Regions from separate parts of the Streptomyces sp. NPDC033229 genome, predicted to be linked through region 2. Evidence: predicted binding sites of a transcription regulator. Region 2 holds the regulator's gene; the other holds the start of a gene.
What was found. Region 2 encodes HspR, which represses chaperone genes until heat shock. Its sites were predicted from a motif close to TTGAGNNNNNNNNNCTCAA; they were not measured.
Positions count from the first base shown of each region.

Region 1 (6,185 bases), on a different contig from region 2:
CGTGTGACAGGACCAGTCGAGGCCCCCGGCGGGCACGGACCAGTCCTTCGCCGCCTCCGTCTCCAGGGCGGCGGTGCACTCCTCGGCCGCCGCGACGACGAGAGAGGCCCAGGCCGCGGTGGTCTCGGGCGCGCTCATGCCCGGCCCCCGTCGCGGACGACCTCGATCAGGCGCGCGTAGCTGTCGCCGCCGTGGCCCGCGGCGACGGCCCGGGTGACGGACGCCTTGAGCAGCAGCGGCAGCCCGACGTCCAGGCCGCCCGCCTCACTCGCGTGGACGAGGTGGTCCATCGACGCGAGGTGGATGTCGAGGGTGGCGTCGTCGCCCGGGTAGTGACCGGCGTCGATCTGGGGCGCGTACGTGGCCATGAACCCGGAGACGGCCGTCAGCCAGCGGATCGCCACCGGCGTGAAGTCCCCCGCGGGCACCCCCTCGGAGCCGGTCAGCGCGGCGCCGTGCAGCCAGCCGCTGAGCGTCGACCACATCAGGCCGAGCAGGGCCGTGTCGTAGAGCGAGGCGAGGCCCGGGTCCGCGCCGAGGTCCAGGGGGTCGCCCAGGCTCGCCAGCGTCGTCCGGTGCGCGGCGAACGCGGTCGGCGAGCCGCTGTAGAGCAGCATGAACTCCGCGCTCCCGATGCCCGGCGGGGTCGTCATGACGGCCCCGTCGAGGTAGTCGGCGCCGTGCTCCGCCGCCCACGCGGCACCGGCCCGGGCCTGCTCGGGCGTGCCGGAGGTGAGGTTGACGAGGGTGCGGCCGGCGAGCTCGCCCACGACGGGGTCGAGGACGGCGTGGACGTCGTCGTAGGTCGTCACGCAGATCACGACGAGCCCGCTCGCGGTGACCGCGTCGCGCACCGACTCCGCGCGGACGGCCCCTCGCCCGACGAGCGCGTCGGCCCGGGCGGCCGAGCGGTTCCAGACGGTGGTCGGGTGACCGGCCTTCAGGAAGGCGTCGGCCAGCGCCGTGCCCATCGAACCCAGGCCGAGAACGGTCACACTCATGGTGTTTCTCCCCGCGTATCGCAGAAGTCGATCAAGTGGGACCACGCTCGCACCGTCCGATGCGCCCGGACAGTGGCAGAACTGACGGCTGTCGAAAAATTCCTGCCATAGGCTGCCGGGCATGAGCGCTGGTTCCGTGGCCGTGGCAGTGATCGACGACGACGTCCCCTTCTGGGACCTGTACGAGCTGGGGGTCGTCTGTACGGTCTTCGGCATCCCGCACCACGACCTGGCCGACCCCTGGTACGACCTGCGGCTCTGCTCGGCCGGAGGGAACTCGGCGCAGGCCGCGTCCGGCGCGGGCGGCTTCGCGCTGCGCACCCCCTACGGGCTGGACGCGCTGGCCGGCGCGGACACCGTGATCGTCCCCTCGGTGCCGGAAGCCTGCGTCGACGGCGGCCGGGAGCTCCCCCCGGAACTCCTCACCGCGCTGCGCCGGGCCGCCGACGGCGGTGCCCGCATGGTGTCCCTGTGCGCCGGCGCCTTCGCGCTCGCCGCCGCCGGGATCCTCGACGGCCGCCGCGCCACCGCCCACTGGATGCACACCGAGGAACTGGGGCGGCGGTACCCCAAGGTCGACGTCGACGACTCGGTCCTCTACGTGGACGACGGCGACGTCCTCACCAGCGCCGGGGTCACCGCCGGGCTCGACCTGTGCCTGCACCTGGTCCGCCGCGACCTCGGCGCGCACGTCGCCAACCAGTTGGCCCGCCGCCTGGTCGTCCCCGCGCACCGGCCCGGCGGCCAGGCGCAGTACGTCGAGGCGTCCGTCCCCGCCGCCGACGACGAGGGGCTCGCGCCCGTACTCCACGTGGGCCACCGGGCACCTGGACCGGCCGCTGACCGTCGACGACCTGGCCCGGCGTGCCGGGATGAGCCCCCGGACCTTCTTCCGCCGCCTCCAGGCCGCCACCGGCACCACCCCGCTCCAGTGGCTGCTCACCCAGCGGCTCGCCCGGGCCCAGTCGCTGCTGGAGTCGACCGGACTGTCGGTCGAGAAGATCAGCGAGCTCAGCGGGCTGGGCACCGGGGCCAATCTGCGCCGCCACTTCACCCTGCACTTCGGCATCACGCCGACGGACTACCGACGGGCCTTCCCGACGGCGGCGTGAGCCGCTGCCGCGCCCTGCCCTTCGCGTGATCGCTGAGAGCGAACAGAATCCGGCCACGCCCGGGGAACACCAACGGCATCAGAAGCATTGAGTCGGTATAACTCAACTTGCCTGCCGAAGGGGAGATCATGGCTTCGACGTCCACACCGCTCACCCTGCCCGTGCTGCCGCTCGACGACGAGGTGGTGCTGCCCGGCATGGTGGTGCCGCTCGATCTGACCGATACCGAGGTACGGGCCGCGGTGGAGGCCGCCCAGGCCGCCGCCACCGGCGACAACAAGCCGAGGGTGCTGCTTGTGCCCCGCGTCGAGGGGACGTACGCGGGCGTCGGCACGCTCGGCACCGTCGAGCAGGTCGGCCGGCTCTCCGACGGCGACCCCGGCGCGCTCATCCGCGGTGTCCGCCGCGTCCGCGTCGGGGCCGGTACGACCGGGCCCGGGGCCGCGCTGTGGATCGAGGGCACCCAGATCGAGGAGATCACCCCCGACCCGCTGCCCGGCGCGGTCACCGAGCTGATGAAGGAGTACAAGGCGCTGGCCACGAGCTGGCTCCGCAAGCGCGGCGCCTGGCAGGTAGTGGACCGCGTCCAGCAGATCGACGACGTCGCCCAGCTCGCCGACAACTCCGGCTACTCCCCCTTCCTCACCGTCGCCCAGCGCGTCGAGCTGCTGGAGACCGCCGACCCGGTGGCCCGGCTCAAGCTCGCCGTGAAGTGGCTCGGCGACCACCTCGCCGAGCAGGACGTCGCCGAGTCCATCGCCAAGGACGTCCAGGAAGGCGTCGACAAGCAGCAGCGCGAGTTCCTGCTCCGCCGCCAGCTGGAAGCCGTCCGCAAGGAGCTGGCCGAGCTCAACGGCGACCCGGAGAACGAGTCCGACGACTACCGCGACCGCGTCGAGGCCGCCGACCTGCCGGACAAGGTCCGCGAGGCGGCCCTCAAGGAGGTCGACAAGCTGGAGCGCTCCTCCGACCAGAGCCCCGAGGGCAGCTGGATCCGCACCTGGCTCGACACGGTGCTCGAACTGCCGTGGAACGAGCGCACGGAGGACGCCTACGACATCGCCGGCGCCAAGGCCGTGCTCGACGCCGACCACGCGGGCCTCGCGGACGTGAAGGAGCGGATCACCGAATACCTGGCGGTGCGCAAGCGGCGCGCCGACCGGGGGCTGGGCGTGGTCGGCGGGCGGCGCGGGGGCGCGGTGCTGGCGCTCGTAGGCCCGCCGGGGGTCGGAAAGACCTCACTCGGAGAATCGGTCGCCCGGGCCATGGGCCGCAAGTTCGTGCGCGTCGCGCTCGGCGGCGTACGCGACGAGGCGGAGATCCGCGGCCACCGCCGCACCTACGTGGGCGCGCTGCCCGGCCGGATCGTGCGGGCGGTCAAGGAGGCCGGTTCGATGAACCCGGTCGTGCTGCTCGACGAGATCGACAAGGTCGGCTCCGACTACCGCGGCGACCCGGCGGCGGCCCTCCTGGAGGTCCTGGACCCGGCACAGAACCACACCTTCCGGGACCACTACCTGGAGGTCGAGCTGGACCTGTCGGACGTGGTGTTCCTGGCGACGGCGAACGTCCTGGAGGCGATCCCCGAGGCGCTGCTCGACCGCATGGAACTGGTCCGCCTCGACGGCTACACCGAGGACGAGAAGGTCACCATCGCCCGGGACCACCTGCTGCCCAGGCAGCTGGAGCGCGCGGGCCTGGAGCCCGGCGAGGTCGTGCTGGCGGACGACGCCCTGCGCAAGCTCGCGGGCGAGTACACCCGTGAGGCGGGCGTGCGCACCCTGGAGCGCTCGGTCGCCCGGCTGCTGCGCAAGATCGCGGCCCAGCACGAACTGGGCGAGCGGGAACTGCCGCTGACCCTGGGCGCGGACGACCTGCGCGCCCTGATCGGCCGGCCGCACCACACGCCCGAGTCCGCCCAGGACCCGGCCGAACGGCGCACGTCCGTACCCGGCGTGGCGACGGGCCTCGCGGTGACCGGCGCGGGCGGCGACGTGCTGTTCGTGGAGGCGTCCCTGGCCGATCCCGAGACGGGCGCGGCGGGACTGACCCTGACCGGCCAGCTGGGCGACGTGATGAAGGAGTCCGCCCAGATCGCCCTGTCCTTCCTCCGCTCCCACGGCGCCGAACTGGAACTCCCCGTCGGTGACTTCAAGGAGCGCGGCGTCCACCTCCACGTCCCCGCGGGCGCGGTCCCCAAGGACGGCCCGAGCGCGGGCATCACGATGACGACGGCCCTGGCCTCCCTGCTCTCCGGCCGCCGGGTCCGCCCGGATGTCGCCATGACGGGCGAGGTCTCGCTGACGGGCCGCGTCCTGCCCATCGGCGGCGTCAAGCAGAAGCTGCTGGCCGCGCACCGGGCCGGGGTGACCACGGTGATCATCCCGAAGCGGAACGAAGCCGACCTGGACGACGTCCCGGCGGAGGTGCTCGCGAAGCTCGACGTCCACCCGGTCTCGGACGTCCGCCAGGTCCTGGAACTGGCCCTCGAGCCGGCGACGGGGACGGCCGCGTCGAAGCCGGCGCCGGAGGTCGTGGCCGCGGCGTAGGGGTAGTGAGGGTATGGCCCGGCTCCCGCTCACGGGAGCCGGGCCACGCGGCGAAAACCCGTCGATGCGGGGTCTTCGAGGCGCCTACCGTGGCCGTATGCCGCCAGCGAAGACCTCGTACGTCTGCCTGCCCTGCCGGGCCTCGTACAAGCAGCAGTACCCTGCCCCGCGCGACCGCGACCGCGTCCGGCCCTGCCCCCGCTGCGCCCGGCCGCTGGTCCACGTCGGCTCGGCCTTCGCGCCGCCGCCGAGGCGGGACGCCGAGGGCTGGCGGGTGCTCGCGGTGCTGTTGCACGCGGGCATCCGCTTCCACAAGAACTGCTGCGGCGGCGGACCGGGCTACCGTCCGCGCACGCTCGCCGAGGTGCGGGAGCGGATGGCGTACGCGCGGGCGACGGGAGAACCGTTCGCGCAAGCGCTTCTGCGACCCGAGCTTCCCTGATCCGGCCGGGTGTCTACCAGTGCGCCGGACGGTTCAGCGTCGGCGGCAGCTTCGTCTCGGCGGAGCCCTTCGCCGCGTTGAGCTGGGCCTGGGTGAGGAAGAGGCTGCCGGTCAGGTCCGCGCCGGACAGGTCGGCGTCGCGGAAGTCCGCGCCGATCAGGTCCGCCGACCGCAGGTCGGCCTTCTTGAGGTCGGCGGCGATGAGGTAGGCGCCCCGGAGATTGGCACCCCGAAGGTTCGCGCCGCCCAGCCTGGCGCCGATGAGGTCGGCTCCCCGGTGGTTCTTCTTGCGGCCGGGGACGTCGGCCCGTACGAGTTCGCTGGTGCGCAGCAGCAGCGTGTTCACGCCGTGCCGGACCTCCGCCACGTCCACCGTCGCGAGCTCCTCCGCGCTGCCGCGTGTGAGGCGGTCGGTGTCGTTCAGGGCGCGGCGGAGGTCGCCGTGCAGGGAGCGGGCGGCCGGCATCGACAGGGCCTCCGTCAAGTACCACAGCAGCTCGTGGAGCTGCCGCATGACGGGGAACACATCGAACATCTGCCGGGCCGAGTCAGGGGCCTCCCGCCAGTTCCGGCCGAGGAAGGTGACCTGGGAGACCTTCTGCCCCGCGCCGAAGCAGTCGAAGACGGTGCAGCCGGAGAAGCCCCGCTCGCGGAGCCGCGTGTGGATGCCGCAGGTGAAGTCCTTCTTGAGGTTCGAGCACGGCTTGCCCGCGTCCTTGTTCACCGCGAAGTCCGCGGAGGCCGCGAAGGGCAGCGCGACGCAGCACAGCCCGAAGCAGCTTCCGCAGTCCGCCTGCAGGTCGGCGCGGTCCGGGGCGGGGGAGGGGGCGTCCTGCTTCGGCAAGGTCTCTGTTCTCCACTGGCGACACGAGCACGGCGACTCTCCGCTGTGCTCTGGGTACGGCCCCCATTCTCCCCCAGGACTAGCCTTCCGCCGAAGCGGACGCCGGGGCCGGGACCAGGCCGTCCGCCACCAGGCCCGCGAACACCGCCCGCCCCAGCGTCTGCACCGCGGACTGCGGGCGGACCATGACGGTGAACTCCTTGATCCGGCCCTCCTCGTCGAACTGCAGCATGTCGA
Region 1 is NZ_JBVIQR010000024.1:58,982-65,166, forward strand. Features, by position in the region: gene ACZ53N_RS21470 (NAD(P)-dependent oxidoreductase) at 135-1,001, opposite strand; partial or broken gene ACZ53N_RS21475 (GlxA family transcriptional regulator) at 1,123-2,113, shown strand; gene lon (endopeptidase La) at 2,242-4,662, shown strand; gene ACZ53N_RS21485 (deoxyxylulose-5-phosphate synthase) at 4,760-5,104, shown strand; gene ACZ53N_RS21490 (pentapeptide repeat-containing protein) at 5,118-5,948, opposite strand; gene ACZ53N_RS21495 (nuclear transport factor 2 family protein) at 6,028-6,185, opposite strand, start outside.
Region 1: a site for HspR is predicted at 2,201-2,219, ahead of lon (endopeptidase La). Genes of this name have one in related genera too.

Region 2 (6,185 bases):
ACCAGGCCGAGCAGCTCGTCTACCAGACCGAGAAGTTCCTCAAGGACAACGAGGAGAAGGTCCCGGCCGACGTCAAGACCGAGGTCGAGACCGCCGTCGGCGAGCTGAAGGAGAAGCTCAAGGGCGAGGACACGGCCGAGATCCGCACCGCGACCGAGAAGGTCGCCGCGGTCAGCCAGAAGCTCGGCCAGGCCATGTACGCCGACGCCCAGGCCGCGGGTGGCGCCGAGGGTGCCCCCGGTGCCGACGCCGGTCAGCCCAAGCCCGAGGACGACGTCGTCGACGCCGAGATCGTGGACGACGAGAAGCCCAAGAAGGACGGTGCCGCGTGACGGAGGAGACCCCGGGCTTCGAGGAGAAGCCCGACGTCCCCTCCGACGCCGCAGCCCCCGACGATGCGGCGCAGGCCGCCGGGTCCGCCGACACGGCGGGCCCGGAGGCCCCGGCTGGGGACGCACCGACCGAAGGACCGGACGCCCAGGCCAAGGAGGGCGCTGACGCGGCCCTCACGGCGCAGCTGGACCAGGCCCGTTCCGCGCTCGCCGAGCGCACCGCGGACCTCCAGCGGCTCCAGGCCGAGTACCAGAACTACCGTCGCCGGGTGGAGCGGGACCGGGTCACGGTCAAGGAGATCGCGGTCGCGAACCTCCTGTCCGAGCTCCTGCCCACGCTCGACGACATCGGCCGCGCCCGTGACCACGGCGAGCTGGTCGGCGGCTTCAAGTCCGTCGCCGAATCGCTGGAGACGGTCGTCGCCAAGATGGGCCTGCAGCAGTTCGGCAAGGAGGGCGAGCCCTTCGACCCGCTGGTGCACGAGGCCCTGATGCACAGCTACGCGCCGGACGTCACCGAGACCACGTGCGTGCAGATCCTGCAGCCGGGGTATCGGATCGGCGAGCGGACGATCCGCCCCGCGCGGGTCGCCGTGGCCGAGCCGCAGCCCGGCGCCCAGAAGGGCGAGGGCGACGAGGACGCGGCCGAGGAGAGCGGTGGCCCTGACAAGGGCTGACGTGCCTGACGTGACGACGGACAGCGGGGACCGGAAGGAGGGACGCCGGGGATGAGCACGAAGGACTTCGTCGAGAAGGACTACTACAAGGTCCTCGGCGTGCCCAAGGACGCCACCGAGGCCGAGATCAAGAAGGCGTACCGGAAGCTCGCCCGCGAGTACCACCCGGACGCCAACAAGGGCGACGCCAAGGCCGAGGACCGCTTCAAGGAGATCTCCGAGGCGAACGACGTCCTCGCCGACCCCAAGCGCCGCAAGGAGTACGACGAGGCCCGCGCCCTGTTCGGCAACGGCGGCTACCGCCCGGGCCCGGGCGGCGCGGGCGGCGGCTCCTTCAACTTCGACCTGGGCGACCTCTTCGGGGGCGCCCAGGGCGGAGCGGGTGCCGGCGGCTTCGGCGGCGGCGGTGGCCTCGGTGATGTCTTCGGCGGCCTCTTCAACCGCGGCGGTTCGGGCACCCGTACCCAGCCGCGGCGCGGTCAGGACATCGAGTCCGAGGTGACGCTCAGCTTCACCGAGGCGGTGGACGGGGCCACGGTCCCGCTGCGGATGTCCTCCTCGGCCGCCTGCAAAGCGTGCTCCGGCACGGGCGACAAGAACGGCACGCCGCGGGTCTGCCCGACCTGCGTCGGCACCGGACAGGTCTCCCACGGCACGGGCGGCGGCTTCTCGCTGACCGACCCCTGCCCCGACTGCAAGGGCCGCGGGCTGATCCCCGAGAACCCTTGCGACGTGTGCAAGGGCAGTGGGCGCGCCAAGTCCTCCCGCACCATGCAGGTCCGCATCCCCTCGGGTGTCTCCGACGGGCAGCGGATCCGGCTGCGCGGCAAGGGCGCCCCGGGCGAGCGCGGCGGGCCGGCCGGTGATCTGTACGTCGTGGTGCACGTCGGCACGCACCCGGTCTTCGGGCGCAAGGACGACAACCTCACCGTCACCGTGCCGATCTCCTACGTGGAGGCGACGCTCGGCGGCGAGGTGAAGGTGCCCACCCTCGGGGGCCCTCCGGTTACCCTCAAGCTGCCGGCCGGCACACCCAACGGCCGGACGATGCGCGCCCGCGGCAAGGGCGCGGTGCGCAAGGACGGCACCCGCGGCGACCTGCTGGTCACCGTCGAGGTCGCCGTGCCCAAGGATCTCGACGACAAGGCGCGGGAGGCCCTGGAGGCCTACCGCGACGCGACGGCGGACGAGGACCCTCGGGCGGAGCTGTTCCAGGCCGCGAAGGGAGCTTGAGATGGACGGCCGCCGACGACGTTTCGAACCAGCCCAGCCGTATCAGCTGACCGACGAGTCGCCGGTCTACGTCATCTCCGTCGCGGCTCAGCTCTCGGGCCTCCACCCGCAGACGCTGCGCCAGTACGACCGCCTCGGCCTGGTCTCCCCGGACCGCACGGCCGGGCGCGGCCGGCGCTATTCGGCGCGCGACATCGAGCTGCTGCGCCAGGTGCAGCAGCTCAGCCAGGACGAGGGCATCAACCTGGCCGGCATCAAGCGCATCATCGAGCTGGAGAACCAGGTGGCGGCGCTCAAGGCGCGCGCCGCCGAGCTCCAGTCGATGGTCGAGGGCGCGGCCACGGCCATGCAGCAGCGCGAGGCCGCGGTGCATGCCTCCTACCGCCGTGACCTGGTCCCGTACCAGGACGTGCAGCAGACCAGCGCGCTGGTCGTCTGGCGGCCGCGGCGGCAGGGCTCGGACTAGCGGGTACCCCCGGGACACCGGGCGGATGCCTTGCGAGGGCCGGCGGAATTTTTCTGTTCCGCCGGCCCTCGCGCATGTCCGGTGCGACCGGTGGGTCAGGCCCGGCCCATGGCCCGGGTGACCGTGATCTCGATGACGACCCGGTCGGGGTTGGGGCTCGGCGTACGGCCGTAGCGCTCGGCGTAGCGGGCGACGGCGTCCGCGACGACCTCGGCCTCGGTCCGCACCACCGCGCGTCCCTCCAGCGTCGCCCAACGCCCCCGGTCCAGCTGGCAGACCGCGACGTACGCGCCCTCGGCACCGCGGGCCTGGACGTTGGCGACCTTGGTGCTGGTCTTGCGGGTGATGACCCGGGCCACGCCGGCCTCGGGGTCGTACGTGACGCCCACCGGGACGACGTGCGGGGTGCCGTCCGAGCGGTGGGTGGTGAGCGTGCAGAGGTGGTACTCGCGCCAGAAGTCGAGGTACGCGGGGGAGAGGTTCCGGAGGTCGTGGGCCATGCGGGAAGCGTAGTTCGTGGACCTCAGGCGAAGTCGGCCGTTTCCAGGACGAAGGAGAAGGGGGCGGGGAGGGCGAGCGGCTTGCCGTAGGCGGTGGAGTGCACCTCCGCATAGTCCGCCGCTGACGGGTCACTGTGCAGGGTGACGGTCTCCTGGTCGCGGTCGATGAGGAGATACAGCGGAATCCCGGCGCGGGCGTAGCAGTGGCGCTTGGCGACCCGGTCCCCGTCCGGCTTGGTGCTGGTCACCTCGACCACCATGGCCACCCCGTCACAGGGCATCCAGGACGGGGCTCCCCGGAACAGGCGCAGCTCGCGTGGAGCGAAGGTGGCGTCGGGGATGACGTGATTCTTGGGGCACCTGCCTCCGCTGGGCATCAGCAGGCCTTTGTTGCCCGAGCAGTCCATGTCGACGCGCGACTCCCGCAGCACCTGTCGGATGACAGTGCTCAGATAATCCTCATGCTCGCCATCCGGAGCCGGTGACACGATGATCTCCCCCTCGATGAGCTCGGCCTTGAAGCCTTCAGGGGTCTTCAGGGCCAGAAAGCTCTCCAGGAGGAGCTCTTCCTGCGTGGGCGTCGGCTCGTGTGCCATAGCCGTCATGCTGCACCCCCTTTGCGGTCGGAGGCCAGTGTGGCCCGCCGCCGCGTGGGCGGGTGGCGGGCCACCGAGGGTTCACTAGGAAGAGTGCGCGGTGGACATCAGTTCGCCGGGGGCTGGCTCGGTGCCGGTCCGGAGGTGGGCGGGAGGGTCGGGGCCGGCGTAGGCCTCGCCGTCGTCCCCGGCGTCGGGACGGTGCTCGGTATCGGGCTGCTCGTCGGTCGTGGTGTCGGTCGGCACGTCGGTACGGCCGTGGGGACGGCCGTGGGGACGGTCGTCGGGCGGGGTGTGGGTATCGCCGTCGGGCCGGGCGTCGGACCCGCCGTCGGGCGGGCCGTGGGGACGACCGTCGGGCCCGTCGTCGGGCCCACCGTCGGGTCCGGCCACGACGTCGCCGATACCGTCAGGAACGTCGGCTGTGGTGTCGCCCGCGACGTCGGGCCGGTCGTCGGAGCCGCCGTCGCGGCACTCGTCGGAGTCGGTCGCGGTGCCGTCGTCGGCACGGAGGTGGGCCCGGATGTGGGCGGCAACGTAGGCCTGGACGTCGGCACGGGCGTCGGCACGGGTGTCGGCGCGGACGTGGGTCGGGCCGTCGGGCCGCAGGGGTTCGGGCCGGTGCCGGGTGACGCCGATGCCGTCGGGAGCGACAGGCCCAGGCCGACCGTCGTGGCGAGTGTCAGTAAGGCCGCGCCGGTGGTCGCGCGGGTGAAGGGGCGGGCCGCCCCCAGGGGTCGGAGCATGGGAAGAGTCCTAGCTGTCCGGTGGTGGCGCAGGGGGTGGGGGGAACGCCTGGGCAAGATCCTGCATCACCGGGGCCAGGCGCGGAAGCCCTGGACCGGGCCGACCGGGCGGGCCTTTTCCGGCGGCTGCCTGGCACAATCAAGGTTGAGTGGAATAGGCTCAACTTATTGCACGTTTCCTCAAGCAGGATCGAACGCAGCAGCGCACAAGGAATCGCACCGAGGAGGAGTCCGAGTCGTGGATGCCGAGCTGACCAACAGGAGCCAGGAGGCGCTCAGCCGCGCCCATGAGCGGGCCGTGACCGCCGGTCACGCGGACCTCACGCCCGCGCACCTGCTGCTCGCGCTGCTCGCGGGCGAGGACAACGAGAACATCATGGACCTGCTCGTCGCCGTCGAGGCCGACGCCGCGGCGCTGCGGTCCGGGGCGGAGCGCCAGCTCGGCGCCCTGCCGAGCGTGCAGGGTTCCACGGTGTCGCCGCCGCAGCCCGACCGGGAGCTGCTGGCCGTGATCGCGGACGCCTCGCAGCGCGCCCGCGAGCTGGGCGACGCCTACATCTCCACCGAACACCTGCTCATCGGGCTCGCCGCCAAGGGCGGCCGGACCGGGGAGCTGCTGGCACAGCAGGGCGCCACGGCCAAGAGGCTGCTGGACGCGTTCGAGACCGCGAGGGGCGGACAGCGAGTGACGACTCCGGATCCGGAAGGCACGTACAAGGCACTGGAGAAGTTCGGTACGGACTTCACGGCGGCCGCGCGCGAGGGCAAGCTCGACCCGGTCATCGGCCGGGACCAGGAGATCCGTCGCGTGGTCCAGGTGCTCTCGCGCCGGACGAAGAACAACCCGGTGCTCATCGGCGAGCCCGGCGTCGGCAAGACCGCCGTCGTGGAGGGCCTCGCGCAGCGGATAGTGAAGGGCGACGTGCCCGAGTCGCTGAAGAACAAGCGGCTCGTCTCGCTCGACCTCGGTGCGATGGTCGCGGGCGCGAAGTACCGCGGTGAGTTCGAGGAGCGGCTGAAGACCGTCCTCGCCGAGATCAAGTCCAGCGACGGCCAGATCATCACCTTCATCGACGAGCTGCACACCGTCGTCGGCGCGGGCGCCGGCGGCGACTCCGCCATGGACGCGGGCAACATGCTCAAGCCCATGCTGGCCCGCGGCGAGCTGCGGATGGTCGGCGCGACGACGCTCGACGAGTACCGCGAGCGCATCGAGAAGGACGCGGCGCTGGAGCGCCGCTTCCAGCAGGTGCTGGTCGCCGAGCCGTCCGTCGAGGACTCCATCGCGATCCTGCGCGGACTCAAGGGCCGGTACGAGGCGCACCACAAGGTGCAGATCGCGGACTCCGCCCTGGTCGCCGCCGCCACCCTCTCCGACCGCTACATCACCTCCCGCTTCCTGCCCGACAAGGCCATCGACCTGGTCGACGAGGCCGCGTCCCGGCTGCGCATGGAGATCGACTCCTCGCCCGTCGAGATCGACGAGCTGCAGCGCGCGGTCGACCGGCTGAAGATGGAGGAGCTGGCGATCGACAACGAGACCGACCCCGGCTCCATGCAGCGGCTGGAGAAGCTCCGCCGCGACCTCGCCGACAAGGAGGAGGAGCTGCGCGGCCTCACCGCGCGCTGGGAGAA
Region 2 is NZ_JBVIQR010000017.1:71,912-78,096, reverse strand. Features, by position in the region: gene dnaK (molecular chaperone DnaK) at 1-332, shown strand, start outside; gene grpE (nucleotide exchange factor GrpE) at 329-1,009, shown strand; gene dnaJ (molecular chaperone DnaJ) at 1,061-2,242, shown strand; gene ACZ53N_RS17315 (heat shock protein transcriptional repressor HspR) at 2,244-2,708, shown strand; gene ACZ53N_RS17310 (pyridoxamine 5'-phosphate oxidase family protein) at 2,804-3,208, opposite strand; gene ACZ53N_RS17305 (Uma2 family endonuclease) at 3,232-3,804, opposite strand; gene ACZ53N_RS17300 (hypothetical protein) at 3,889-4,197, opposite strand; gene clpB (ATP-dependent chaperone ClpB) at 4,789-6,185, shown strand, end outside.